2 regions of the Porphyrobacter sp. HT-58-2 genome follow, and region 2 is predicted to be linked to the other one. Evidence: predicted binding sites of a transcription regulator. Region 2 holds the regulator's gene; the other holds the start of a gene.
The links. Region 2 encodes LexA, which represses DNA repair genes until DNA is damaged. Its sites were predicted from a motif close to GTTCCNCNCTTGTTCT; they were not measured.

Region 1: a site for LexA is predicted at 1,835-1,850, ahead of CHX26_RS03565 (ribonucleoside-diphosphate reductase subunit alpha). Genes of this name have one in related genera too.

The regions. Positions count from the first base shown of each region.
Region 1 is NZ_CP022600.1:727,942-742,663, forward strand. It holds gene CHX26_RS03555 (ribose-phosphate pyrophosphokinase) at 1-24, opposite strand, end outside; gene CHX26_RS03560 (hypothetical protein) at 417-1,337, shown strand; gene CHX26_RS03565 (ribonucleoside-diphosphate reductase subunit alpha) at 1,901-3,928, shown strand; gene CHX26_RS03570 (hypothetical protein) at 4,002-4,190, shown strand; gene CHX26_RS03575 (ribonucleotide-diphosphate reductase subunit beta) at 4,251-5,300, shown strand; gene CHX26_RS03580 (hypothetical protein) at 5,297-6,247, shown strand; gene CHX26_RS03585 (endonuclease domain-containing protein) at 6,633-7,025, opposite strand; gene CHX26_RS03590 (thermonuclease family protein) at 7,406-7,903, opposite strand; gene CHX26_RS03595 (YdcH family protein) at 8,021-8,272, shown strand; gene CHX26_RS15820 (hypothetical protein) at 8,336-8,497, opposite strand; gene argB (acetylglutamate kinase) at 8,676-9,572, shown strand; gene CHX26_RS03605 (YggT family protein) at 9,673-9,972, shown strand; gene folD (bifunctional methylenetetrahydrofolate dehydrogenase/methenyltetrahydrofolate cyclohydrolase FolD) at 9,972-10,868, shown strand; gene CHX26_RS03615 (hypothetical protein) at 10,886-11,671, shown strand; gene CHX26_RS03620 (MarC family protein) at 11,685-12,308, shown strand; gene CHX26_RS03625 (DUF475 domain-containing protein) at 12,376-13,416, shown strand; gene CHX26_RS03630 (YciI family protein) at 13,413-13,694, opposite strand; gene putA (bifunctional proline dehydrogenase/L-glutamate gamma-semialdehyde dehydrogenase PutA) at 13,862-14,722, shown strand, end outside.
Region 2 is NZ_CP022600.1:2,387,914-2,402,635, forward strand. It holds gene CHX26_RS11260 (Hsp20 family protein) at 154-633, shown strand; gene CHX26_RS11265 (CTP synthase) at 1,056-2,693, opposite strand; gene secG (preprotein translocase subunit SecG) at 2,807-3,172, opposite strand; gene tpiA (triose-phosphate isomerase) at 3,282-4,055, opposite strand; gene CHX26_RS11280 (peptidylprolyl isomerase) at 4,299-6,230, shown strand; gene trpE (anthranilate synthase component I) at 6,334-7,782, shown strand; gene CHX26_RS11290 (phosphodiester glycosidase family protein) at 7,779-8,618, shown strand; gene CHX26_RS11295 (anthranilate synthase component II) at 8,615-9,226, shown strand; gene trpD (anthranilate phosphoribosyltransferase) at 9,223-10,215, shown strand; gene trpC (indole-3-glycerol phosphate synthase TrpC) at 10,220-11,011, shown strand; gene moaC (cyclic pyranopterin monophosphate synthase MoaC) at 11,099-11,584, shown strand; gene CHX26_RS11315 (molybdopterin molybdotransferase MoeA) at 11,581-12,762, shown strand; gene lexA (transcriptional repressor LexA) at 12,976-13,659, shown strand; gene CHX26_RS11325 (ComEC/Rec2 family competence protein) at 13,895-14,722, opposite strand, start outside.

The sequences.
Region 1 (14,722 bases), 1.6 Mb from region 2:
CGAGTTGCCGGACATGATTTTCATGGATGCGAATCCCCGTTGGCGCGTGACCCGTCCCGCCTAGCGCGGCGTCATGGAATTGCAACGCATCGCGGCGGCGTTCTCGTCAGCTTATGCCAACGGTGCGCCAGGAGATCATCCGGGGCGCGTGCAGCCCTGTGTTGCGGACAGGGACCGCAGAGACCGGCCGTGCCAAGGTCATGACGGCGGATGCCAGACCAGCTTCCTGCCGCGCGCGACCTGCTTGATCCGGGACATATCGCGCAGCCAGCTTGCCCAAGTAATCGTTGTTAATCAGGTAGTCAGCTTGTGCAGCGCACTAATCCTGCGGCTCGATGAGAACATCGCCGCGGGACTGAAATCCGTGACGGGATGCCCCCGGTCGGTGCCTTGGTGCTGTGTTGAGGACACCCGCGATGGGATCGCCCCCCCTGTTGACGTCTGCCCGCTTGCTTGATCCGGCCATGTTGTTCCATGCCCCCGGCACCATGCCCGCGCACAAGCGCGTGGCGATGGTGCTTTCGATCTGCATCACGGCAGCATTGTTCAGCCTGATCCTGTTCATCTCCTCGGCGCGGTCGGTCGATCGGGGCGCCGATGCGTTTGCGGCGATCGTTACAATCGCGGTCGGCGGCGGCAGCCCGGGCGATCAGGCGCAAGACAGCAAGGCACAGGATTCCGGTGCGCCTGTCGCCAGTCCGACAAGGGCCGCGACCGACAGCCCGGCGCCTGCCAGGGTTCCGCCGGCGGAGCCTGCGCCGGTCCCGGTTCCGCTGCCGCTGCCGCTGCCGTTGCCGGACACGGCGGCCAGCGCGCCCCCGTCACCGGTGTCTCCGGTGGTTTCAGCCCCGCCGGCGCAAGTGACCGGAGAGGGCGCCGGTGCTGCGCCCGGCCCGGTGTCAGGCTCTCCCGGCAAGGCGGGCGGGCAGGGTGAAGGCATGGCGGCTGGCAGATTTGGCAACGCCTTCGGTGATGGCGACGGATACACGGTCAGCACGTGGTACCGGCGCGGCTATTTCAAGGACCCGCCACCGGGCCGTGAACATCCGCCGGCGGCCTTGGATGCCAATATCGAGGGCATCGTGCTGATGCGATGCAAGATGCTGCCCCGCGACCGGGTCAGCGATTGCACGATGGTTCTCGAAAGCCCGAAGGGGTGGGGCTTCGGCAAGGCCATCACCTTCGAGTTCGAGAAGCATACGCGGGCTCGCCTGCTCGACCCGTCGGGGCGGCGGGTGCACGGTGAGTGGGCTATCATCGGCGAGTGTTATGTGATCGAGGACGAACGGCCGCGGCGACCGCGCAGCGCTGTCATGGTCGAATGGTGCCCGCTTTAATGACGTAAGGGAGAGCCCCTGTCCCCAGGCCCGATGCGCCGATGGAGCAGATCGCTTCGGCCTTGTTCGCCGCCAGTGCTGCACACCCGATCCGCGCAACATTCGTGCCGCCATCCGTGCAAAAGATTCACGGCTGGATTCGAATGATTCAATCACCACATTTTTCTTCACAGATTCAATTTGGGGCTTGCGGGGCGCGCGACTCAAGCTTGTTCCACGCGTCGCGGCTGTGGCACCGGTCTGAAACACCCCTCTCATGGTAACTACGTGCTTAATCTGCCGTTGACGGGATTCCCCGGCTGATTCATCATCTAGTGGTTCGGTGCAAATCGGACCCCCAAGCCTTGGTGAATCATCGACCGTCCCGAAGGGGGCGCAAGGCGGATGATTCGCTCCGGCCCAAGGGCTCCGCCGCGCACCGCAGATGGGACTGACCGACTGTCCTGCAGGCCGCCCGGAGGGCGTATCTGTTGGCAAGTCTGTGGACCAGCAGGTATAGAACAGAATCGGAACATGGCCTCTTGTGCCATATCCCCGATTCGGGGGACAAAGTGGGGCTGACAATGGATTTCAAGGCGAGCGAAAACGTGCCGGGTGATGTGACGAATGAACTGGATACTGGCACGGGCGCTGCGCCCGCCGCGGGGGATGAAAAGGCTGTGACAATGAAAACGATGGATGCAGGCTCGGACGCGCTGATCGCCGCCAAGGCGACCGAGGCGCTCGGCAATGCCATGGTGGAAGCCGCCAAGGATGCCGCCAAGAGCGACAGCAAGAAGGTCAACGACCGCCGCTTCACGATTCAGACCGATGCTGCGCGCGATGCACGGCTGACCGATTTCGGCAAGGAGACGCTGACCGATCGCTACCTGCTGCCCGGAGAGACCTATCAGGATCTCTTCGCCCGCGTGGCCGATGCCTATGCCGATGATCAGGATCACGCCCAGCGCCTCTATGACTATATCTCGAACCTGTGGTTCATGCCCGCCACCCCGGTGCTCTCGAACGGCGGCACCAACCGGGGTCTGCCGATCTCGTGCTACCTCAATTCGGTCGAGGACAGCCTCGAAGGGATCGTCGGCACGTGGAACGAGAACGTGTGGCTCGCGTCCAAGGGCGGCGGGATCGGCACCTATTGGGGCAATGTCCGCGGCATCGGTGAGCCGGTGGGGCTGAACGGCAAGACCAGCGGCATCATTCCTTTTGTGCGCGTGATGGATTCGCTCACGCTGGCGATCTCGCAGGGGAGCCTGCGGCGCGGGTCGGCCGCGTGCTATCTCGACATCTCGCACCCGGAGATCGAGGAGTTCCTCGAAATCAGGAAGCCCTCGGGCGACTTCAACCGCAAGGCGCTAAACCTGCACCACGGCGTGCTCGTCACCGACGAATTCATGAACGCGGTGCGCGAAGGCGCCGAATTCACCCTGCGCAGCCCGCGTGACGGGTCGGAGCGCGGCAAGGTCGATGCGCGTTCGCTGTTCCAGAAGCTGGTCGAGACCCGCCTCGCCACCGGCGAGCCCTATATCGTCTTCAATGACACCGTGAACCGCATGATGCCCAAGCATCACCGCGATCTGGGGCTGAAGGTTTCGACCTCGAACCTGTGCTCGGAAATCACCCTGCCGACCGGGATCGACCACCTCGGCAATGACCGCACGGCGGTGTGCTGCCTGTCGTCGCTCAACCTCGAAACCTGGGAAGAGTGGAAGGGCGACAAGCAGTTCATCGAGGACGTGATGCGCTTCCTCGACAACGTCCTGCAGGACTATATCGACCGCGCGCCGGACGAGATGGCCCGCGCCAAGTACTCCGCCAGCCGCGAACGCTCGGTCGGCCTCGGGGTGATGGGCTTCCACTCCTATCTCCAGCAGAAGGGCGTCGCCTTCGAAAGCGCGATGGCCAAGGCGCTGAACCTCCAGATGTTCAAGCACATCCACGCCAAGGCCTCGGAGGCCTCGATGCTGCTGGCGCAGGAGCGCGGGCCTTGCCCCGATGCCGCGGACATGGGCGCGATGGAGCGGTTCAGCTGCAAGATGGCGATCGCGCCGACCGCGTCGATCAGCATCATCTGCGGCGGCACCAGCGCCTGCATCGAGCCGATCCCGGCCAATATCTACACCCACAAGACCCTGTCGGGCAGCTTCATCGTCAAGAACCCCTATCTTGAAAAGCTGCTCGACAAGAAGGCCAAGAACTCGACCAATGTCTGGAACTCGATCCTCGAACGCGGCGGATCGGTGCAGCACCTCGACTTCCTGACGCCGGAGGAAAAGGCGGTCTACAAGACCAGCTTCGAGATCGACCAGCGCTGGCTGCTCGAATTCGCCGCTGACCGCACGCCCTATATCGATCAGGCCCAGTCGCTGAACCTGTTCATCCCGGCTGACGTCGACAAGTGGGACCTGATGATGCTGCACTATCAGGCGTGGGAACGCGGCATCAAGTCGCTCTACTACCTCCGCTCGAAGTCCGTGCAGCGCGCCGGCTTCGTCGGCGGGGTCGAGGCCGATAACACCTCCGAAGCGCCCAAGATCGAACTCTCCGCCAATGGCGAGCAGACCGATTACGAGGAATGCCTGAGCTGCCAGTAGGCCGCACACCGCAGCGCCCGGGCGGCCCGCAACGCCGCCCGTCAGCGCCCGCGAAACCGGGGGAGAAACCGCAATGAACCTGCCATTTGTCGTCGCGCTCATCGGCCTTGCCGTCAGCGCCTGGTTTGCCGTCCAGTCGGTGCGCGAATTGAAGCGCAACAAACCCGGTCATCTGCGCAATGCGGCGGTGATCCATCTCGGCATGGTGGGGATGCTCGTCCCCTTCTGCCTGATCGTCATGGCCTTTTACTGGCCCAACTGAATCCGAGCGCCCGCCCGGCGCGTATCTGCTATACAAGAACACCCGAAGGAGTATCCGCCCATGTCGCTGCTCGAAGCCCGCTCGACCTACAAGCCGTTCCAGTACCCCTGGGCCTATGACTTCTGGAAGCGCCAGCAGCAGATCCACTGGATGCCGGAAGAAGTGCCGCTCGGCGAGGATTGCCGCGACTGGGCGCAGAAGATCACCGATCACGAGCGCAACCTGCTCACCCAGATCTTCCGCTTCTTCACCCAGGCCGATGTCGAGGTGCAGAACTGCTATCACGAAAACTACGGCCGGGTGTTCAAGCCCACGGAAGTCAAGATGATGCTCGCCGCCTTCTCCAACATGGAGACGGTGCATATCGCGGCCTATTCGCACCTGCTCGACACCATCGGGATGCCCGAGACCGAATACAGCGCCTTCCTCGAATATGAGGAAATGAAGGACAAGCACGACTTCCTCGGCCAGTTCGGGGTCGATACCGATGAAGACATCGCCCGCACCCTCGCAGCCTTCGGCGGCTTCACCGAAGGGCTTCAGCTCTTCGCCAGCTTCGCCATGCTGATGAACTTCCCGCGCTACAACAAGATGAAGGGCATGGGCCAGATCGTCAGCTGGTCGGTGCGCGACGAATCGCTGCACTGCGAAGGCATCATCAAGCTGTTCCACACCTTCTGCGAGGAACGCCAGTGCCTCACCAAGTCGGTCAAGGAAGACCTGATCGACATCTGCCAGAAGACCGTGCGCCTCGAAGACGCCTTCATCGACCTGGCCTTCGAAATGGGGCCGGTCCACGGGATGAGCGCCAAGGAGATCAAGCGTTACATCCGCTACATCGCCGACTGGCGCCTGAAGCAGCTCGGCCTGCAGGAAATCTACATGATCGAGGAACACCCCCTGCCGTGGCTCGCGCCGCTGCTGAACGGGGTGGAACACGCCAACTTCTTCGAAACCCGCGCGACGGAATATTCGAAGGGCGCCACCCGCGGCGACTGGAACACCGTGTGGTCAAGCTTCGACAAGCGCCAGAAGGCCAAGGCCGCGAACGAGCCGGGCGCCGAAGGCGAGGCTGAGGCCGGGCTGTTTGGGGCTGAGGCTGCGGAGTGAGTGAGGGAATGGGGGGCTACAAATCTCTCCCGTTCGCTACCTATGATTTGGCGGTGTATCTACCGGGCGGGGCCATATTGCTTGTCCTCGCCCAGTACTCATTGGAAACCATTTTAGGGAGCCCGGCGCTCGCACAAGTCAATCATTTCGGCAGCGACCTAGTAAATACCGTAATCCTCGCGATATTATGGATTTCGGCGAGTTACCTTGCCGGCCATCTCGGTGCATACCTGTCTTCCATTTTCATTGAAAAATTTGTCCATACGGCCTTAAGCTATCCTTCAAACGTATGGATTAAGAAGGAAGAATACACGGCTGCAGGAATTTCATGTGACCAGTTCACCAAATCATTTCTTACACAAAAGATTTCTGAGGCATGGAATAAGCACAGGTCAAGGCTTACCTCTATTGCTCTTTTTGTTTTTCTTTTCCCGATTTGGTTGCCTTTGTCGTTCTTTATATGGCTGAAGCCGGTAAGCTTCTATGATCCCAAGCTCCCGGAAGGATTATTGCCAGATGTTAGGAGCGAGTTTTCCAAGATCAGCCGGACGGTAAAGGTAGAAGAGGGCACTCGGTGGGAAAAAATGGTTGAGCATCACGTTGCGAACAATTGCCCTCTCGCTTATCAGAGGATGTACAATTATCTGGTGATATATGGTGCCTTGAGGCTTCTCTCCTTTATAATGATCATTGCTGGATGGGTAATCATTGTGAAGTCTGTTGTGGCCTTTTTTAGTGTAGATGGATGGGTTCTATCATACAGGCGCTCAGCATTATATTTCGCAGCGTCCATTGGGGCCTACTTCGCAATGCTTGCATTTGCCAAATTCAACAGGCGTTTTTTTGAGGAATGCATTTTAGCCCTCTTACTGGCAGATAATCCTCGAACAAAAAATGCGAACGCCTCCTATAAGTTTCGAAGCTGGGGTGCGATCGCACGGCGCTAGAGTGCCCTGCCGCCTCCGAGAGCGGTTAGGGGTGGGCCAGCGCGACGCTTCCAACTCGCGGGACGCTCTACAAACCCCGGCGTAGGCCGGGGCCCAGCTTCTTTCCGCTACGTTTGCACTTGACCGCACTGGATCCCCGGCCTGCGCCGGGATGACGTGGGGTGGGGTGGCGTTGTTGACGCGCCCACCCCCGGCCCCTCCCGCAAGCGGGAGGGGTGAAGTGAAGTAGTCCCCCTCCCGTAAACGGGAGACGAGAATTGGGGCGCTTAATCCCCCTCCCGCTTGCGGGAGGGGTTAGGGGTGGGCGCGGGGCCACCGCAGATAGAAGGAAAATCCCAAACCCTCGGCGCAGGCCCACCCCGCTGCGACTAACTTCGCCTTCGGCTCAGTAAGTCTCGCGACCCTCCCGCAAGCGGGAGGGTTGATCCGCGCGCAACCGCTCCACCTCGATGCGGATCGCGGTCACCACGCCTTCGATATTCTCCCGCACAGCGGCGTTGGTGAACCGCAGCACGGTAAAGCCGCGCTCCGCCATCCATGCATCGCGGCGTGCGTCGTGTTCCGGCGCGACGTCGTGGCTGAAGCCGTCGAGCTCCCCCACCAGCTGCAACTCCCGGCACAGAAAGTCGGCGAAGAACGGGCCGACCGGCATCTGGCGGCTGAATTTTGCACCAAGCTGGTTGCGCGCAAGAAACACCCACAGCGCCCGCTCCGGCCCCGTCGCCTCGCGCCGCAGGGTGCGCGCGCGGGCGGTGTCGCGGGGTGTCCACTCAGGCATTTCAGGAAGTTATCGCAAGTCGAAGGTTTGGACAAGACAGGCCCACCCCCGGCCCCTCCCGCAAGCGGGAGGGGAGTTAAGTCCCCCTCCCGCTTGCGGGAGGGGTTAGGGGTGGGCAAGTGCGCGGCCGCATAAACCAACCCCCGCTACCACCCCCTTTCCTACCGCCCCGCCCGCGCCTTACCCTCGCGCCCATGCCCCGGCTGCGCTTTCTCTCCCCTGCGCCCGTCGCTCCGGCCTTGCCGCGCGGCCCGGATGCGCTGGCGACGGGCGAAACACAGCCCCTCTCCCCTGTCCGTCAAGCGCGCGAAATTCCTCGCATAGTGCTGATTATAAGGGATAAATTGCGGGACGCCTTGCTTGACAGGGTGTCAAGTTTGTCAAGTGCGGGCGGCCCCACACCAGCCGCGCTTCGATCCGCCCCAGCGGTGGGCGAGGCCCTCGCTCACCAGCACGTTGCCGAGGCTCTGCCCGCCGCGGGTGATGATCCTGAGCTCGCGGCCAAAGCGGTCCTGCGTGCGCCCGCCGGGGGGTGTCTCCAGCCGGAAGGCCCCGGCGTTGAGCAGTTGCCGCAGCCGCTCGGTCGCGCGGCGGCCAAGTTCGCGTTCGCGCGGGCAGCCGGGGCGGGTGACTTCGGGGGTGTCGATATCGGCGATGCGGATCTTGGTGCCGCGATACCAGATGGTGTCGCCATCGACGACGCAGGTGACCCGCACCGGGCCGGAGCAGACGGGGAACAGCGCGCGCTCGGTCCCGTCCTCATCCTCGCGGCCCTGCGCCTCGCCGGTGTCGGGCCAGAGCGCAAAGCCGCCTGCAGCCGCCAGCGGCAGAGCAACAAACGCCAGCCAGCGGCGGCGCAAAGGCGTCGGTCGTGTCATGCTGCTATCCCGACACTCAGAATATCGCGGATGCAGAAAGGTTCCAGTCCTTTTGACCCCGGTCAAATACCGAGCGGGCGCGGGTGCCTAAGCCGGGGCATCATCAGGGAGAGACACATGTCCGCACATACACCGAACGAACTGGCCGATATCTTCGCCGGGGATACCGCCGCGCTGCACCAGCTGAAGCTCACCAACGCGCATTTCGCCCGCTTGGCCGAGCGGCATCATGTGGTGAACCGCGAAATTCACCGGATCGAGAGCGAAGTCGAGGCGGCGAGCGATGAACGGCTCGAAGGACTGAAGCGGGAGCGGCTCAATCTGCTCGACGAGATCGCGGCGATGCTGGAGCAGGTTCACGCCGAATAGCCGAGGCTTGCGCGGGCGGGGCATGAGGCGATGCTCCGCCTGCAACCCTTGGCGGGCGGGCGCTCAATCCTCGCGCGGGGTGGTGCGGCGGTCGGTGCCGGAACGGCGATCGCCCTTGCGGCGGTCTGGCCCTTCAAAGGGTCGGTCGGCTTGCCGCCGGTCGCCCTGTCGGCGTCCCCCGCCTTCCGGGTCTTTGCCTGGCTTTTCGTCGGGACTGTCGGTCATGGTGGCCCCCTTTCTCCAAGCGTTTACCATGATTTGCGGCCAAAGCCTAATTGCTCGGCGCGGTGCAGCCGGGCGCGGCGATGCAGCAAGCCGCTTGCTCCGCGCAGGGCCAAGCCTTAGGGCGCGGCGAAAGCGCGATCCGCGCGCGGAGACGACAACGCCGGTGACTGACAAGCAGATCCATCCCAAAGCCGAAACGCTCGATCTGGCGAAGGCCGAAGTGCTGATCGAGGCACTGCCCTATTTCCAGCGTTACGCGGGGCGCACCTTCGTGGTGAAATATGGCGGCCACGCGATGGGCGATCCCGAAGCAGCGCGCGACTTTGCCGAGGATATCGTGCTGCTGAAAGCGGTCGGCATCAACCCGGTGGTGGTCCACGGCGGCGGGCCGCAGATCGGCCAGATGCTGAAGCGGCTGGGGGTGGAGAGCACCTTTGTCGACGGGCTGCGTGTCACCGACGAGGCCACCGCCAAGGTCGCCGAAATGGTGCTTTCGGGCGCGATCAACAAGGAACTGGTTGGCTGGATCGCAGGCGCGGGCGGCAAGGCGATCGGCATTTCGGGCAAGGACGGCGGACTGGTGACGGCCCGCAAGGTCACGCGTACCACCCGTGATCCGGACAGCAATATCGAACAGGCGGTCGATCTGGGCTTTGTCGGCGAACCGGCGGAGGTCGATACGTCGGTGATCGATACCATGGTGGCCGCGGGCATGATCCCGGTGATCGCACCGATTGCTCCTGGTAAGGACGGCGCGACCTACAATATCAATGCCGATACCATGGCGGGCGCAATTGCGGCGGCGCTGGGCGCGGCGCGGCTGTTCCTGCTGACGGACGTTGCAGGCGTGCTGGACGGCGAGGGCCAGCTCCTCACCGATCTCACCCCGGCAGACATCGCGCGCCTTCGCGATGAAGGCGTGATCCGCGGCGGGATGGTGCCAAAGCTCGAAACCTGCGTGGCTGCGGTGCAATCGGGCTGCGAGGCGGCGGTGGTGCTCGATGGCCGGGTCGGCCACGCGATGCTGCTCGAATTCTTCACCGCGCGCGGGGCCGGGACCCTGGTGCGCGCCTGAGGCGGGAACACAGATATGGCGCAGGGCGTATTAAGAAGCTAATACGCCTGCAAGGGACATGACAGCGCGCGGCAAGGCTCCGCGTGCGCCAAGGAAAGCAATGGCAATGCAAGGACTGGCCGTACTCATCGATATCCTCGTGATGATCACCCAGGTACTGGTGATGCTGATCATCGTGCAGTTCCTGATCGGGCTGGCTTTCGCCTTCAATGTGGTGAGCCCGAGTAACGAATTCCTCCGCCAGGTCTATGACTCCATCGACCGGCTGCTGACCCCGGTGCTGCGCCCGATCCGCAACATCATGCCCAATACCGGTGCGATCGATTTCTCGCCGTTGGTGCTGATCCTGGGATTGCAGATCCTGATCCGGGTGCTGGACGGGATCCAGAGGAGCTATTGATGGCTGAGGCAATGGTGATTGACGGCAAGGCCTTTGCCGACGCCCTGCGCGCGCGTCTGGCAGAGCACGCGGCGGCCTTTGCCCATCAGGCCGGGCGGCGCCCCGGCCTTGCGGTGGTGCTGGTGGGGGACGATCCGGCCAGTCAGGTCTATGTCGGGGCCAAGGGCAAGGCTTGCGAGGCTGCCGGCATGGCGAGCTTCGAACACCGCCTGCCTGCCGATACCTCGGAAGCGGCGCTGCTCTCGCTGGTCGAGCGGCTCAACCATGATCCAGAGGTCGACGGCATTCTGGTGCAGATGCCACTGCCGGCCGGGCTCGACGAACAGGCGGTGATCGCTGCAATCAGCCCGGACAAGGACGTGGATGGGTTCCATGTGATCAATGCCGGACGGCTCGCAGTCGGGCAGAAGGGGTTCGTCCCCTGCACGCCGCTGGGTTGCATGATGTTGCTGAAGGACCGGCTCGGCGATCTGTCGGGGCTGGACGCGGTGGTGATCGGGCGCTCGAACATCGTCGGCAAGCCGATGGCCCAACTGCTCAATGATGCCAACGCAACGGTCACCATCGCGCACAGCCGCACGAAGAACCTCGCCGATGTGGTGCGCCGCGCGGATATCGTGGTGGCGGCGGTGGGCCGACCTGAAATGGTGCGCGGGGACTGGATCAAGCCGGGCGCCACCGTGATCGATGTCGGCATCAACCGCCTGCCCCCTGCCGAGGGCAAGGAAAAGGGCCGGCTGGTGGGCGATGTCGCCTTTGCCGAGGCCTCTGCGGTTGCGGGTGCCATCACGCCGGTGCCGGGCGGGGTGGGGCCGATGACGATTGCCGTGCTGCTCAGGAACACGCTGGTCGCCGCTTATGCCCACGCCGGGATGACCGCGCCCGCGGGCCTGTGACCCTGACGGAGGACAGAATGCGCCGCATCACCTGCGCACTTGCCATGGCCGCTCCCCTCGCGCTGGCGCTTGCGGGCTGTGTCGGCGGAGGCGGGCCGCCCAAGCCGAACAAGCGTCAGGTCGCGCTGATCGACCGAATGCTGGTCGGAGCGCCGGGATCGGCCCAGCCGAGCACGATTGTCGCGGCCGACATCGCCTTTTCGCGCGCGGCGCGTGAGCGCGGGCAGTGGACTGCTTTCCGTCTGTTTGCCGCCCCCGGCGCGCAGTGGCATCAGGCAGGCGCCCCGCCCTTTGCGATCGAACCCTGGCTGGCGGGCCAGACCGATCCTGCCGAGGCCGTGCAGTGGGAACCGCGCGCGGTCGCGATCAGCTGCGATGGCGCCGTGGCCGTGAGCCAAGGGCGTTTCCGCGATCCCGACGGCACGGTCGGCAATGATCTCAAGGTGTGGGAACGCCAGCCAGACGGCGCCTATCGCTATGTCTTCGGCGCGAGCGGGCCTGACGTGCCTCAGCCGCCACCGCGCAAGCCGGTCGAGGACGGCAATATCGTCGTCATGGCACTCGATTCGGTACTGGGCCTGATCGCCACTTGCCCGCGCGGCGGGAACCCCGCGCCGCCGCCGCCCGCGATTCCGGTGGGCGAGGACGGCAAGACGGACGCCCGCCTGTCGCGCGATGGCACGCTGCGCTGGCGCTGGGAGCACCGCGACGACGGCACACGCTATGCCGCAGCCGATTACTTCTACGAAGGCCGCTGGAAGCTCGCCTTCGAACAGACTCTGCTGCCGAGCGGGGGCGAGTGAGCACGCGATGGTTCTGACCGAGCTGTTCCTGTCCGCCTTCGTCACCTTTTTCGTGGTGATCGATCCGCCCGGCTGCGCACCGATCTATGCCGGGCTGACCAAGGGGGCATCGCCAGCACAGGCGCGCAGCATGGCGCTGCGGGCGACATGGATTGCCAGCATCATCCTGCTGATCTTCGCGTTGTTCGGCCAGCAATTGCTCGGCGCGCTGCATATCGAGCTCAATTCCTTCCGCATCGCAGGCGGGCTGATGCTGTTCTTCATCGCCTTCGACATGGTGTTTGAAAAGCGCACCCAGCGCCGCGAGGAACGTGCCGAGAAAATCGCGGCTACCCCGGAAATCGAAGATGTCTCGGTGTTCCCGATGGCGATGCCGATGCTGGCCGGGCCGGGCGCGATTGCGGCGGTCATGCTGCTGATGAACGAGGCCGATGGCTGGCCCGACAAGTTCGAAGTGCTGGCCGCGCTGGGTGCAGTGCTGATCATCACTGCCGCCGCGCTGGTCGCCGCTGGCCCGCTGATCCGGCTTTTGGGCGACAAGGTCGAAGCGGTCATCACCCGGCTGCTCGGCGTGCTGCTGGCCGCGCTGGCGGCGCAATATGTGATCGACGGGCTGAAGGGCAGCTTCGGGCTCTAGCCTGCCCGCGCACTCCACGGTAATGCGGCCCGCCGACGCACGGCGCGGCCAGAAGGATGGATCGACGATGTTCAAGCATTTCGGCGGCTCGCTGCTGTTCACGGCTGCGGGCCTTGCGCTGGGCGGCTGGTATGGCTGGGCGCTGACCGGCACCCTCGACGGGATGCTTGGCATCGTGTGGATCTGCGCCGTTCTGGCAGTGCTGGAAATCTCGCTGTCCTTCGACAATGCCGCGGTCAACGCCTCGATCCTCAAGGACATGGACCCGGTCTGGCAGCGGCGCTTCCTGACATGGGGTATTGCGATTGCGGTGTTCGGGATGCGGATTGTCTTCCCGCTGGTGATCGTGATGGTTGCAGCCAGCCTTGGCCCCATCGAAGCGATGAAGCTCGCACTCAATTCCCCGGCCGAATATCAGCGCATCGTCAGCGATGCTCATATCGGGTTGATGGGTTTTGGCGGAGCGTTCCTGGGGATGGTCGGCCTCAAGTACTTCTTCGATTCCGACAAGGACGTGAACTGGATCGAGACGATCGAGCGCCCGCTCGCCAAGGTCGCCGATATCGAGGCGGTGGCGATCGGGCTGGTGCTCGCCGGTACCTGGGCGACATCGACGATGCTGGCCGATGATGATGCGCTGACTTTCGTGATCGCCGCCATTGCGGGTGTGCTGACCTATCTCGCGGTCGAGATCGTCAACCACGTGCTTGAACCGCCCACGCCGTCTGCGGGCGATGTGGCGAAGGCAGGCTTCGGGGCATTCCTGTATCTTGAAGTGCTCGACGCGAGCTTCTCGTTCGACGGGGTGATCGGAGCCTTTGCGCTCACCAACAACCTCATCATCATCGCCATCGGCCTTGGCATTGGCGCGATGTTCGTGCGTTCAATGACGATCTTCCTCGTCAACAAGGGAACGATGAGCGAATATCGCTATCTCGAACACGGTGCCTTCTATGCGATCATGGCGCTGGCGACGATCATGTACATCAACACCTTCGCGCACATCCCGGAGGTGATTACCGGGCTGATCGGGGCGGTGCTGATCGGGCTGGCGTTCTGGTCTTCGGTGCGCTGGAACCGGGCCAACCGCGATGGCGGTGCGGCCTAGGCCCAGTCGCCCAGCAGCGGGGTGAATTCGTCCACCCGGATCAATTGCCACACCCCTCCGGTAAGGTAGGGGTCATCCGCCAGAATCGCGCGGGCGGCGGCTTCGTCTTCGGCCTTCACGATCAGCAATGATCCGATGATCAGCCCGTCCGCGCGCTTCAGCGGGCCGACGATCACAAAGTGTTCGGCATTGGCGTGAACGAATTCGAGATGCGCGGGGCGGTGGATCGCGCGCAGCCGTCCGCCGTCTTCGCCGTCGCGGCAGTGAAAGCAGAACATGCGCATGATGGTGAGGCCCCTGTTGCTGAGGTCGCAGGCTAACGCTGCCGTGCGGCGCGGGTCAAGGGACCGGGCAGGCAGGGCCGTTGCAAAGACTGCGCTTGAAGCGGAGCCTTCGCGGGTTCAGACGCCGGGTTTGTCCCGCGAATCGTTGCAGGTGAAACCATATGGCCGATCACTCCGCCGCTGCTGCCCGCCTCTCTGGCATCGACCGCACCGACCTGCGCCGCGCCTACCGGCAGGAGGAGGAAGCCTGCATCGCCGAGCGGATCGAGCAGGCCGCCCCGGCGGCGCGGGTGCATGCCGCAGCAGCGCAGCTGGCCGTGGCGCTGATCGAGGGCGCGCGCGGCAAGAAGGCGAGCGGCATCGACGCTTTCCTGCAGCAATATGGCCTCGACACGGATGAAGGCATCGCGCTGATGTGCCTTGCCGAAGCGCTGCTGCGCGTTCCTGATGCCGCCACCGCCGATGCGCTGATCCGCGACAAGATCGGCCAGATCGACTGGGGCGAGCATCTCGGCGAAAGCAATTCCACCTTCGTCAACGCCGCGACCTTCTCGTTGATGCTGACTGGCGAAGTGCTCGACCCGCCCGAAGCGCATCAGAAGGGATTGGGCGGGGCCTTCAAGCGAGCGATGAACCGGCTGGGCGAACCGGTGATCCGCACCGCGACCGCCCAGGCGATGAAGATCCTCGGCGGGCAGTTCGTGTTCGGCCGCACCATCGAGGAGGCGTTGAAGCGCGCTGCGCCGGAACGCGCCAAAGGGATCACCCACAGCTTCGACATGCTGGGCGAGGCGGCGATGACCTTCGCCGATGCCGAGAAGTACCGGCTGGCCTATGACGCCGCGCTTACCCGGCTGGCGCGCGAGGCGGGGGCGGGCGTGACGGGCTCGCCGGGGATCTCAGTCAAGCTTTCCGCGCTGCACCCGAAATACACCTTCTTCCACGCCGAAAGGGCGCGGGCAGAGATGGTGCCGGTGGTGCGGGCGCTGGCGATCAAAGCGCGCGATGCCGACATTCACTTC
Region 2 (14,722 bases):
GCCAAAAACTCTTGAAAGCTCCGGTTGCCGAACCAGATAAGCAGTGCCGCCGCGTTTCGCCAGCCCCGGGAAACAGCAACGGCGGCAAGGCGGGTGCTGCAACCGGCAGGCCCGCATCAGACCCAAATTGCTCATGCAAGAGGATTTGCCACTATGTCGCGTTTCGATTTCACTCCCTATCGCCGCTCCACTGTGGGCTTTGATCGCCTGTTCGACCTGCTCGAAAATCAGGCGCGCCTGAATGCTGGCGACAATTATCCGCCTTTCAACATCTCGCGCCGCGGCGAGGACAATTACCGCATCACGCTGGCCGTGGCGGGTTTTCGCCCGCAGGACATCGACATCACCGCGCAGCAGAACCTGCTCGTCGTGCAGGGCCGCAAGCGGGAGGAAGCCGATGAGGGCGCCGAGCTGATCCATGTCGGAATCGCCAACCGCGGCTTTGAACGCCGTTTTGAACTCGCAGATTTCGTGCGGGTGGAGCGCGCCGACCTTGCTGATGGTCTGCTGATCATTGATCTGGTGCGCGAAGTTCCCGATGCGATGAAGCCGCGCAAGATCGCAATCGGCGGCACTGCGACGCTGACGGCTGTGCCGACCGGCGGCGGCGAAGACACCGCCAGCGCGGCCTGATCCGGCTTTCCCGAACATAAATCCCGAATGAAAAGGGGGCGGATCTTGCGATCCGCCCCCGCGACTTTCGTCGCCCGGCATGGCCCTATCCGTCCGGGTCGCAGAAGACGGACAAGACCATGCAAGCCTGCAAGTGAACTTCGCTGGACCCGCTGACGCCACCAGTTGGTGTGGCTGTCATCAGGCCAAACCGATAGGCCGAAGTTCCTTCAAACCTTTAAAGCTACGCCGCTATCTAATGCGGATTCGTAAGAACGCGCAAGGCTAAACTTGCATTCTTGCAAGTTTGCATCACCCAAAGTCCGGCTTACGAAACAAAGGATTGCAGCGTTCAATTTACAACAGGTTAAATAGTTAAGGGCGGCCCAAGGACCCCCAAAACGCCAGACTAAAAAGTTGCCACGATCCAAACCTGGCACAATCTAGACAAGCCGCGATTGCTCCAGCGCCGCCGCGATGAAGCCTGCAAACAACGGATGCGGATCAAACGGGCGCGACTTCAGTTCAGGGTGGAACTGCACACCGACAAACCATGGATGATCGGGCCGCTCGACGATTTCGGGCAGCAATCCGTCAGGGCTCATGCCGGCAAAGATAAGGCCCTGCCTTTCGAGCGGTTCGATAAAGGCGCTGTTGACCTCGTAACGATGCCGGTGGCGTTCCGAAATCACCTCGGCGCCGCCATAGATGCGCGAGGCATGGCTGTTCGGGCTCAGCTTTGCCGGATAGGCTCCAAGCCGCATCGTGCCGCCAAGATCACCGCCCTCCTTGCGCTGTTCCAGACCTTCCTTCGTCATCCATTCGGTGATGATGCCAACCACGGGCGTATCTGTCGGACCGAATTCGGTTGATGAGGCCTGTTCGAACCCCGCCGCCCGCGCGCCCTCGATACAGGCCATCTGCATCCCGAGGCAGATGCCAAAGAACGGCACCCCGCGCTCGCGCGCAAAGCGCACCGCCGAAATCTTGCCCTCGCTGCCGCGCTCGCCAAAGCCGCCGGGGACAAGAATGCCGTGCATCGGTTCAAGCGCCGAGACGATCGCGGAATCATCATCCGATTCGAAAATCTCGGCGTCGATCCACTTGATGTTGACCTTGACGCGGTTGGCGAGACCGCCATGCACCAGCGCCTCGTTGAGGCTCTTGTAGGCATCCTGCAAGCCGACATACTTGCCGACCACCGCAATCGTGACCTCGCCTTCGGGGTTGAAGTGACGATCGGTCACATCTTCCCACGCCGACAGATCGGGCTCGGGCGCGTCGGTGATACCGAAGGCACGCAGCACTTCTGCATCGAGCCCTTCAGCGTGATATTGTTGCGGGACAGAATAGATCGACGGCGCATCGAGCGCCTGAATTACAGCTTGCGTCCGCACATTGCAGAACTGCGCGATCTTGCGGCGGTCGCTTTCGGGAATCGGATGCTCGGCCCGGCACAGCAGAATGTCGGGTTTGATACCCAGACTGGCCAGCTCGCGCACAGAATGCTGCGTGGGCTTGGTCTTCAGCTCGCCCGCCGCCTTGATGTAAGGCACCAGCGTGACATGGACGCTGACCGTCTGGAACGGTTCAAGCTCGTTTCTTAGCTGGCGGATCGCTTCCATGAAGGGCAGCGATTCGATGTCGCCCACTGTCCCGCCGATCTCGCACAGGATGAAATCGTGGTCGCCCTGATCGGCAAGGGCGAATTCCTTGATCGCGTCGGTCACGTGCGGGATGACCTGCACCGTCGCACCCAGATAGTCGCCGCGGCGTTCCTTGGCGATGATATCGCGGTAGATGCGCCCGGAGGTGATGTTGTCGCTCTGACGCGAGGACACGCCGGTGAAGCGTTCGTAATGGCCAAGGTCAAGGTCGGTCTCGGCCCCGTCGTCGGTCACATAGACCTCGCCGTGCTGATACGGGCTCATCGTGCCCGGATCGACGTTGAGATAGGGATCGAACTTGCGAATGCGGACCTTGTAGCCGCGCGCCTGAAGCAGCGCAGCGAGCGATGCCGCCATGAGACCTTTGCCGAGCGAGGAGACCACGCCGCCGGTGATAAAAATGAACCGCGCCATGGGAGTCGGGCCTTAACGAGCAGGAGGGATTCGGGGCAAGCGATTTGCGGTGCGTGCAGGCACACCATCCACAATCGCGTTATTCGGGGCCATGCCGCCGCAGCGGCACACGCTTATTCGGCGAGCGGATCCTGCTCTGCCGGAGGAGCGGCAGGCGCGGCAGGCGCCGGCGTAGGATCAGCCAGCAGATCAGGCCCACCCGGTGCGGCAGCGCCTCGCTCCAGCGTCGTCGTCACGCCGCCAACCCGGCTTTCGCGCACGGCCAGCCCGGCCAGCACGATCGATAGCGCCACGAATGCCACCGCCAGCCACTTCGTCGAACGCGACAGGAAATCGGCCGCGCCGCGGGCACCAAAGGCGCCACCGGGATTGCCGCCGATGCCAAGCCCCCCACCCTCGGAACGCTGCATCAGCACGACGCCGACCAGCGCGGCGGCCACCAAGGCCTGGATCACGGTGAGGAAGATGAACAGGGACATGAATTCTACTCGTGGCCAAGGGCGATCATCGCCCGGTTGCAGTGCTGGCGCGTCATGTAGGCGCGCAGGCGGCTTGCGGCAAGCCCGCACAAGGGCGCGAGCGCAAGGGTCAGGGGTCGAACGGCTCGCTCGCAGCCAGCGCGATACCCATGAAGCTGTCGGCTGTCAGGCTCGCCCCGCCAACCAGCGCGCCGCCCACATCAGGCACGGCAAAGATTGCAGCAGCGTTTTCGGGCTTGACGGAACCGCCGTAGAGGATGCGCACCTCTGCACCCTGCTCGGCGCCGAAGAGCTCGATCAGCAGCGCGCGGATGGCGCCGTGCATCTCGGCAATATCATCAGTGGTGGCAGCATTTCCGGTGCCGATCGCCCAGATCGGTTCATAGGCCACTGTCAGCCGGTCAGCGATATCGGCGGGCATGTCTTCGGCAATGGGCAGCGAGGCCTTGAGCTGGCGACGAACAAACGCCACCGCCTTACCCGAAGCACGCGTTTCCGCGCTTTCTCCGCAACACATGATGATCCTGAGGCCCGCGGCCAGCGCGCTCTGCGCCTTGGCCCGCACCCGCGCATCGGTTTCGCCATGGTTCTGCCGCCGCTCGGAATGGCCGAGGATGACGAACTTGGCGCCCGCATCGGCGATCATCGCCGCCGAGATATCGCCGGTATGCGCGCCGCCATCCTCGTGATGGCAATCCTGCGCACCAACGGCGATCTGTTCGGCCTCGCGGTGGATCGGGTGAATCAGCGTGTAGGGCGGCGCGAGCGCCACCTCGACCTTCATGTGGCGCTGGGCGGCACGGTCAATCGCACGCGCTTCGGACAGCATCGCGCGGGTGCCATGCATCTTCCAGTTTCCGACAATATAGGGTCGGCGGGTCATGGGTGTGTCCTGCAATCTAGAAATATGAGAGGGTTGCGACCGGCGACCTTGATTCTGTGTTTTGCTGTAATGCGCCGGGGCCGCGTCCGCTAGCGGAGGAAGGCGCACTAGTCAAAACCATCGCTCACCTGTTGCCGCGCGGTCGCATGGCCTATAAAGCGCACCGGCGCCGCGGCCTTGTGCGGCGCGCATGGGACGCAGCCCGTCCCGCCATCAGCCAGCATCGGGTGGGACCGTACCGACATGATTTCCTTCTTCCGCCGTTTTTTCGAGTCGAAGATCGGCCTGCCGATCGTGCTTGCCTTTCTCGGGCTGATGGCGCTGGCCTTTGCCGCATCGGACATTACCGGTTCCACCTTCGGCGGCGTTGCCAACACCGATCGCATGGCCGTGGTCGGAGATGCCACGATCCCGGTTTCCGACCTTTCGGTTGCTGCCAACACGGCGCTCGATCAGGTGCGTGAACGCAACCCGACCATCACCATGCCCGAATTCGTCACCGAAGGCGGGCTCGACGAGGTGATCCGACAACTGATCGATCGCTATGCCGTGGGCCAATATGGATCGCGTTATGGCCTGCGCGCAGGCGAGAACCTGGTGAACAGCGAAATTCTCCAGATCCCGGTGTTTCAGGGTCTGACCGGCGGTTTCGACGAACAGGCCTATCTGGCAGCCCTCCGTCAACGCGGGCTGACCGATACGACCTTCCGCCGCGACCTGGCCGACGGGCTGATCGATGCCCAGTTGCTGCGGCCGGCCATCGCCGCGCCGCAGCTACCCGAAAAGGTGGCCCGCCAATATGCCTCGTTGGTGCTGGAAAAGCGCAAGGGCGAAATCGCGCTGATCCCGAGCGCGGCTTTCGCACCTGCTGGCGATCCGACCGAGGCACAGTTGACGGCCTGGTACAAGGACAACCGCACCCAGTTCATTCGCCCTGAACGGCGCACCTTGCGCTTTGCGGTGTTCGGCGAGGACACGCTCAAGGTCGATGCCACGCCGACCGCAGCCGAAATCGCCGCCCGCTTCAAGCGTGATGCCACCAAGTTCGCCGCAAGCGAGCGGCGAGCGGTCACAAGCTTCGTGGTGCCGACCGAGGATGCCGCCAAGGCCCTTGTTGCCCGGATCCGTTCCGGAGCCTCGCTTGAAGCCGCCGCGCGAGAGGCCGGGTTCACCGCTTCCACCTCCGACCTGCGCGACCGCGAAGCAATGTCCGGGGCGACCAGCTTTGCCTTTGCCCAGAACGCCTTCAAGGCCGCTCAGGGCGGCATCGTCGATCCGGCGCAGGGCACGCTTGGCTGGTATGTCGCGCGGGTCGACCGGATCGAGCGCACCCCCGCCCGCACGCTGGAGCAGGCAACCCCGGAAATCACTGCGGCGCTGACCACCGAAAAGCGTGCAGCGGCGATCGGCGATCTGACCGCTGAAATCGAAGCCGAAATCGATGGCGGAACGGCGCTGGCCGAAGTCGCCAAGGCCTATGGCCTCAAGATCGAGACAACCCCTGCCCTGCTCGCCGATGGACGCGCTTTCGGACGGCCGGAGGTGCAGATCGTGCCGCAGCTGGCCGCAGTGCTCCAGACCGCCTTCCAGATGGAGGAAAGCGAGCCGCAACTGGCGCAGGTTTCAGCGCAGGATTTCGTCGTTTTCGAAGTTGCCCGGATCGAAGAAGCATCGGCGCCGCCGCTCGCACAGGTTCGCGCGGGTGCCATCGATGGCTGGAAGCGTTCGGAAGGCGCCAAGCTCGCCAAGGCTGCCGCCAATCGGATCGCTGCCAAGGTGCGCGCCGGAACGCCGCTGGCTGCCGCGATGGCCGCTGAAAACAAGCCCGGCTTCGAGCGCGAGGTGATCGACCTCGAACGGCGCCAGCTGCTTGCCAGTCGGGCCGGAAACGTGCCGCCGCCGCTGGTGCTGATGTTCAGCATGGCCAAGGGTACGGTCAAGCCGCTTGAAGGCCCGCGCAATCTCGGCTGGTACGTTGTCAGCCTTGACGACATCAGCACCCTGCCGCTCGAATCGGAAAAGGAACTGGTGACCCAGACCCGTCAGCAGCTCGCCCAGTCGCTCACGGAGGAATACCGTGCGCAGGTGACCGCCGGAATGCGCAAGGAACTGGGCGTGACCCGCAATGATGCGGCGATCACGGCGGTTCGCAAGCAGCTCGCCGGCGAACAGTGACAACGGGCCTGATCGTTTCGTGACCGCAACGCATGTCGTAACCGGACTGCCCGAAAACGCCGCGGCTGCCGCTGCCAACCTGGCGGCGGGAAAGCCCGCGCTGGTGTGGCGCCGGATCATCGCCGACAGCGACACGCCGGTCGGTGCGGCGCGGCGGCTGATCGTCCCGGGGCGCGGCGATTTTCTGCTGGAGAGCGTCGAGGGCGGCGAGGTGCGCGGGCGCTACAGCCTGCTCGGCCTCGACCCCGATCTGGTGTTCCGCGCCAAGGGCAACGCAGCCGCCGTCAACCGCAACTGGCAGCTTGACCGCGATGCCTTTGCGCCGCTGGCGGGTGATGCGCTGGGCGAACTGCGCGACCTTGCGGCGGCCTGCCGGATCGACCCGATGCCCGAAGGCCTGCCGCCTGCGCTCGCCTGTCTGGTCGGCTATCTCGGCTACGAAACCATCGGCCTTGTCGAAACCCTGCCGCGTGCGCCCGATAGCGCGCTGGATCTGCCCGATATGCTGTTTGTGCGGCCCACGGTGATCCTTGTGTTCGACGGGCTGACCAATGCGTTGTTCGCCATTGCGCCAATCTGGGAAGCAAGCGACCCGGCAGCCGCCGTTGCCCGCGCAGGCGAGCGGATCGATGAGACGCTGAGCCAGCTTGGCCGAGCGATGCCTGCCGGCGATGGCGCCGCCGTTCCGGATGCTCTGCCCGATCTTGCTCCGGTCATCGCGCCGGACGATTACAAGGCAATGGCCCTGCGCGCCAAGGACTACATCCTTGCAGGTGACATCTTTCAGGTGGTGCTGGCCCAGCGGTTCACCTGCCCTTTCACGCTCCCCCCCTTGGCGCTCTACCGCGCCTTGCGGCGGGTGAACCCCTCCCCCTTCCTCTACTTCCTCGATCTGCCCGGTTTTGCGCTGGTTGGTTCCTCGCCGGAGATTCTGGTGCGGGTGCGTGACGACGAAGTGACCATCCGCCCCATCGCCGGAACCCGCCCGCGCGGCAAAACGCGCGAGGAGGACGACGCCAACGAAGCCAGCCTGCTCGCCGATCCCAAGGAGCGCGCCGAGCACCTGATGCTGCTCGATCTGGGGCGCAACGACGTGGGCCGGGTGGCAGCGGCGGGGACAGTGGAAGTCACCGGCAGTTTCACCATCGAACGCTACAGCCACGTCATGCACATTGTCAGCAATGTGGTGGGACGGCTCGATCCATCGAAAGACGCACTGGACGCGCTGTTCGCGGGCTTCCCGGCAGGAACCGTCTCAGGCGCCCCCAAGATCCGGGCGTGCGAAATCATTGCCGAACTCGAGCCCGAAACACGCGGGGCCTATGCCGGTGGCGTGGGATACTTCGCGCCCGACGGCAGCCTCGATTCCTGCATCGTCCTGCGCACCGCGGTGGTGAAGGACGGGGTGATGCACGTGCAGGCGGGTGCAGGGATCGTCGCCGACAGCGACCCCGATTACGAACTCGCCGAATGCCGCGCCAAGGCAGGAGCCCTCATCGCCGCGGCGCGCGAGGCTGTGCGGGTGGCAAGTGAGCCGGGGTATGGGCAATGAAACGCGCGCTTGCCGCACTTGCCCTTCCGCTGATGCTCGCCGCCTGTACCGAAGCCCCGGCGGGCGAACCGGTCACGCGAGTCAGCCTTGATGGCACCGCCATTGCCGATGGCCCCAGCCCCTCGCCCACCCCCTCGCAAGCGGTCGGCCCTTCGGCCTGCAAGAGGGTGACGTTCGAGGACGTGCCGCTTACCCACTGTATCGCCGATCCGGCCCAGCACCGCATCGCGATGGCCAACCTTGGGGCCGACAGGCAGCCATTCGCCTCGCTGTCGGCCTTCGCGGCGAGTGTCGACCCAGCCACGATTGCCTTTGCCATGAATGGCGGGATGTTCGGCGATGATCTGATGGCGATCGGGTACTACGTCGAGAACGGCGAGCGCCTCGCTGAACTGAACCGGGCGGACGGAGACGGCAATTTCTACATGAAGCCCAACGGGGTGTTCTTCGGTAGCGGCGCCAAATGGCAAGTGCTGGGCAGCAACACCTTCTTCAAAACCGTCGGCGATCGCCCCAGGTTCGGCACCCAGTCCGGCCCGCTGCTGGTGGTGGACGGTAAATTGCACCCGGACATTCAGGACAACGGCCCTTCACGCGCGGTGCGCAACGGTGTGGGTGTCGACGCATCGGGGAAAGCACATTTCGTCATTTCCGATGCGCCAGTCAGCTTCGGGCAGATCGCGCGCTATTTCCGTGACGAGGTCAAGGTGAGCAACGCGCTTTATCTTGACGGACAGGTGTCGAGCCTGTGGGACCCGGCGGCAGGGCGCATGGACAAGGGCCGCGTCGGGCCGATCATCGTGGTGACGAAAATCGAAGGGGCAAAGCCGGAATGATCCTCGTCATCGACAATTACGACAGCTTCACCTTCAACCTGGTCCATTACCTGATGGAATTGGGGGCCGAGGTGCGCGTGGAGCGCAATGATGCGCTGACTGCCGCCGAGGCATTGCGAACCAATGCTGCGGGGTTTCTCATATCGCCTGGCCCCTGCACGCCGAACGAGGCCGGGATCAGCCTCGATCTGGTCGCCGCCTGTGCCGACGCTGGCAAGCCCTTGATGGGCGTGTGTCTGGGTCATCAGGCGATCGGCCAGCATTTCGGCGGGACAGTGCAGCGCGGCGGCTTGATGCACGGCAAGACCTCGCCCGTCACGCATGACGGGACGGGCCTGTTTGCAGGCCTGCCCTCGCCTTTCATCGCCACGCGCTATCACAGCCTCGAGGTGGTGGACATTCCCCCCGCGCTCGTCGCCAATGCCCATGCCGAAACGCCGGGCAGCGATTATCCGAGCGTCATGGGCTTCCGCCATGCGAGCCTGCCGATCCATTCGGTGCAATTCCACCCCGAAAGCATCGCCACCGAGCACGGCCATGCCCTGCTCGCCAACTTCGTCCGTATGTGCGGGATGCAGCCGGTGCTGCCCGCGAGGATGAGCGCATGAGCACGCTCCCCAAAGTCACCACGCCCCTGACCGAAGCCGAGGCCGAGGCCGCCTTCGGCACGCTGCTGGACGGCGCGCCTTCGGAAGCGGAGATCGAAACCTTCCTCGTGGCCCTTTCAGCCCGCGGCGAAACAGCTGACGAAATCGCGGGGGCTGCGCGGGCCTTGCGGGCGCGCCTGATCCCCATCAGCGCACCCGACGACGCGATCGACGTTTGCGGCACCGGGGGTGACGGGCACCATACGCTCAACGTCTCAACTGCGGTGAGTCTTGTGGTCGCGGCCTGCGGCGTGCCGGTGGCCAAGCACGGCAACCGTGCGGCGAGTTCCAAGGCGGGCGCGGCGGACACGCTCGAAGCGTTAGGGCTGGATATGGACGCAGCCGGGCGCACGGCGGAAAAGACCCTCGCCGAAATCGGCATCTGCTTCCTGTTTGCGAAGAATCACCACCCCGCGATGGCACGCATCCAGCCCATCCGGGTGCGGATCGGCCAGCGCACGATCTTCAACCTGATGGGGCCGCTGTCGAATCCGGCCAGGGTCAAAAGCCAGCTGATCGGCATAGCCCGCCCTGCATATGTCCCGATCTATGCCGGCGCGATGGCCCGGCTCGGCACCGGCAAGTCGCTGATCGTCTCGGGCGACGAAGGCCTTGACGAATTGAGCCTCGCAGGGGGCAATGAGGTCGCGGTGGTGACGGGTAACGCGTTCACCATGGAGCGCCTCGACGCTTCGGCAGCGGGCCTGCCCCATGCACCGATCGAGGCGATCCGCGGCGATGATGCAAAGCACAACGCCGCAGCTCTCAAGGCGCTGCTGATGGGCGCTCCCGGCCCCTATCGCGACGCGGTGCTGTTCAACGCAGCGGGTGCGCTGACCGTGGCGGGACGTGGAGGCGACTGGCACGAGCGCGCCGCAATCGCTGCCGAGGCACTCGACAGCGGCGCGGCGCTGGCCTTGCTCCAGCGCTGGATTGCGCTAGCGAAGTGACACAATGAACAAGCTCGAAGAAATCTGCGCCGCCAAGCGGGCAATCGTCTCCGCACGCAAGCAGGCGATCAGCGAGGACGCGCTGACCCGTGCTGCACGCACCCAGACCGTGCCGCGCGGGTTCGAGGCCGCTTTGCGCCAGCGCGCCGCGGACGGCTATGCCCTGATCGCCGAGATCAAGAAGGCCAGCCCCTCCAAGGGCCTGATCCGTGCAGATTTCCGCCCTGCCGAACATGCCGCAGCCTATGAAGCGGGCGGTGCCGCCTGCCTTTCAGTGCTGACCGACGCACCCTATTTTCAGGGCCACGAGGATTACCTCATTCAAGCCCGCGCCGCCTGCGCCCTGCCGGTGCTGCGCAAGGACTTCATGGTTGATCCCTGGCAATGTATCGAGGCCCGCGCCATCGGGGCTGACGCGATCCTGATCATCGTCGCTGCACTGGAGGATGGCGCGATGGTCGAGATCGAAGCCGCCGCCAGCGAACTGGGCATGGACGTGCTGGTCGAGGTACATGACGAGGCTGAAGTCGAGCGCGCGGCCAAGGTGCTGAAATCACGCCTGATCGGAGTCAACAACCGCGATCTCAAGACCTTCACCACCTCGCTCGCCACCACCGAACGGCTCGCACCGCTGATGCCGGAAGGCACGCTGATTGTCGGCGAAAGCGGGATCAACTCCCACGCCGACTGCCAGCGCCTTGAGGCCGCAGGCGTGCGCACCTTCCTTGTGGGCGAAAGCCTGATGCGCGCTGACGATATTGCGAGTGCCACCCGCGCGCTGCTCGGGCCAGAGTAGCCAAGGCCCGTTCGTGTCGAGCACAGTCGAGACACCTGACGCAACGGCCTCTCGACTTCGCTCGAGGCGAACGGATAGGAAGGCGGCATGACCAAACTCACCCACCTTGATGACAACGGCGCGGCGCACATGGTGGATGTCGGCGGCAAGGCGGCCACGGCGCGGCGCGCGGTCGCTTCGGGACGGATCACCATGTCGGCAGAGGCGCTGGTCGCGATCCGGGAAGGCAACACACCCAAGGGCGACGTTCTCGGCACCGCGCGCATCGCCGGGATCATGGCGGCCAAGCGCACCGGGGAATTGATCCCGCTGTGCCATCCGCTCGGCCTCGAAGCGGTCACCATCGACTTCGCCTATGAAGCAGACGCCATCCGCGTCACCGCCGCCGCCTCTCTGACCGGCAAGACAGGCGTGGAAATGGAAGCGATGACAGCCACTTCCATCGCACTCCTCACAATCTATGACATGGCAAAGGCGATCGACAAGGGCATGGTGATCGAAGGCGTGCGCCTGATCGCCAAGTCCGGCGGCAAATCGGGCGATTGGACCGCCCAGGGAACAGGCCCGCAATGACCGGAGCGCTGGGCCTTGAGGAAGCGCAGGCCCGCCTGCTTGCCCTGGCCCCGCTGCTCCCGCTCGAAGCCGTCCCGATGGAGGCCATGCTGGGGCGCTATCTGACCGGGGATCTGCGCGCCGCGCGCACTCAGCCTCCGGCCGATCTGTCCGCGATGGACGGTTATGCGGTGACGCCAGGCGATGGGCCATGGCAAATCATCGGTGAAAGTCGCGCGGGCGCGCCCTTTGCCGATCCGCTCACTCCCGGCCAATGCATCCGCATCTCGACCGGCGCAGTGGTGCCGCAGGGCGCGGACCGGGTGCTGCTCCAGGAAGATGCATGGCACGAAGGCGCAACCGTCGCCGCCAGCCAGCCAGCCCCGCCCGGCCGCCATATCCGCGCGCGCGGTTTCGATTTTCATGAAGGCGACCTGCTGCTGACACGCGGCGCACGAATGACCCCGGGTCGCATCGCATTGGCACTCGCCGGAGGACACGCACAGGCGATGGCAGCAAGGCGGCTAAGGGTCGCGGTGATGGACAGCGGCGATGAGCTCGCCCCGGATCCTGCCCGCTGCCTCCCTCACCAGATTCCCGCCAGCAACGGCGCGATGCTCGCCGCGATGCTGGCCCCGCTGGGGTGCGAAGTGACACGCATCGGCCCGGTCGCTGATGATCGCGCGGCGCTCGCCGCCGCCTTGCTGCAGGCCGAAACCGCCGATGTGCTGATCACCTCGGGCGGCGCATCGGTGGGCGATCACGATCTGATCAAGCCCGCGGTGGCGGAATGGGGTGCCGAAACCGCTTTCTGGAAGGTTGCAATCAAGCCGGGCAAGCCGCTGCTGGTCGCCACAAGAGGCGCTCAGGTGATCCTTGGCCTGCCGGGCAATCCGGTGTCGAGCTTCGTGACGGCCTTCCTGTTTGCCTTGCCACTGGTGCGGGCCGCAATGGGCGATCCCGATCCCCTGCCACGCGCGGTCACGATGCCGGCAGGCGAGCCTCTGCCCGCTACTGGCCCGCGGCGCGAATTCCTGCGCGCAGTCAACGACGGCGGCACGGTGCGGCTGGCCGGATCGCAGGATTCCTCCGCACTCAGCGCCTTGGCAGCGGCTGACTGCCTGATCGACCGGCCCGCAGGTGCAGCCGCCCTTGCCGCAGGAGAGCCTGTCCCGGTGTTCCACCTCCAGAATGGCTGAATTGCGCGGGTTTGCTGGCAGGCGCGCTTGACTCAATTTGTTTAGTTGCCTAATTGTTCCTTGTTCGTTCACCTTAATGGCGGACGGCAAGTGCAAACAACGCACCTGTAAACCCGATTGACGGGGACGGTGCCTCTTGGCGCACGCAAGGGATTGGCACGGCGCGCTTCGATGTGGGGTGCGGCGTGGGTGCGACCACAGGAGACTTGACCAATGCTGACCGCAAAACAGCGCGAGCTGATCGTCTTCATCCAGCAACGGCTGGAGGAGACCGGCATCTCGCCGAGTTTCGAGGAAATGAAGGAAGCGCTCGATCTCAAGAGCAAGTCGGGCGTGCATCGGCTGATTTCGGCGCTGGAGGAACGCGGCTTTCTGCGCCGTCTGCCGAACCGCGCGCGTGCGCTGGAAGTGATCCGGGAGCCGGGCGATACCACCCCTGCCCGCAACACCGCTGCCAGCGATAATATCGTGCCGATGCCTGCGGCCCGTACTACGGCGCCTGAGGCCGCCAATGACGTGATCGAACTGCCGCTGCATGGGCGGATTGCGGCGGGTGCGCCGATCGAAGCGCTGGAAGGCCAATCGACCTTGCCGGTACCGGCGGCGCTGCTTGGCCCGGGTGAGCACTATGCGCTGGAGGTTTCCGGGGACTCGATGATCGAGGCCGGGATCTTCGACGGCGATTTCGCGCTGGTGCGGCGCACCAACACTGCGCGCGACGGTGAGATCGTGGTGGCGCTGGTACGCGGTGAGGAAGCGACGCTCAAATATCTGCGCCGTGAAGGCGGCAAGGTGCGGCTCGATCCTGCCAATGCGACCTATGATCCGCAATATTACCGGCCCGATGAGGTCGAGGTGCAGGGCAAGCTGGCAGGCTTGCTGCGGCGCTATCACTGATTGCGACGGGCCGGAGTGTGTTCACCGCGCCGGGGGCAAATCGGCTTTCGGACGTAAAGCGTCGCACTCCGGCGAATTTTTCGTTTTAATTCATTTGGTTGGATTTAACTTGCGGGATCCGCAGGCCGTTTTAGCGGGGGTCTAGCCCCCTCCCAGCCCCCCTTTAGCCTGCTCTTGCCCCCCGCCAGACCCGCGCCAGAGCCCGGCCAGGCTGGCTTTGGCAAAATGCGGGCCTTTATTCCTTCACCCCGCGCCACCAGCCATGATCGCCTTGCGTATCGCCGACGCTGGTGATGCGCTCGTCTTCCAGAACAATGGCGAGCCCTCCTGATTGGCTGAGGAAGCGGCGGTCAGCCTTGAGCCACCGCGGGCGGCAGGATCGGGGCAGGAATCGCTCGGATACGACAATGTCGGCCTCAGCGCAGGCCGCGGCCAGCGCCCGTTCCTCGACCTGATCGCGGCCCCGACCGAGCAAGAGTACCCAGTCACGCTCTCCGCGTCCGATCACGAGGGTGCAGAATGCCGAGGAACAGCGCGCGCCCTCCCATTGGTCGAGCGGCACGGGGTCGGCAGTGACGCTGGCCAGCTCCATCAGATTATCGCGGGTGTAGCGCGAACGGCTGTCGCGCAAGGCAAGCAGGCGCGGCGCTCCATCGGGGGCCCGGCCCGTAATGCCTACCTGCCTGCCATCGCCGGCGATGAGCACATCCGGAATCGGAGTCATTGTCACCATGACGCTCGCAATCCCCACTGGGATCAGCCCGGCAAGTCGCACCCGCCCATTCCACAGGGCGAGCCATAGGCCGCCGGCAACAAACAGTCCGACGGCCAGCCAGCTGATCTGCGGCATCAGCGTGACCGCGCCCGCCTGACCGGCTGTGAAGTGCGCAATTCCCAGCAGCAGCGTGAGCGAGCGCTCGACCAGCCACCAGGCAGGAGCGCCAAGACCGACCAGATCGAGCAGCAGGCCCAGTGCGATCAGAGGCATGGAGACGAAGGTCACCAGCGGTATGGCGATCACATTGGCAAAGGCGCCATAGACCCCGGCGCGGTGGAAGTGGAA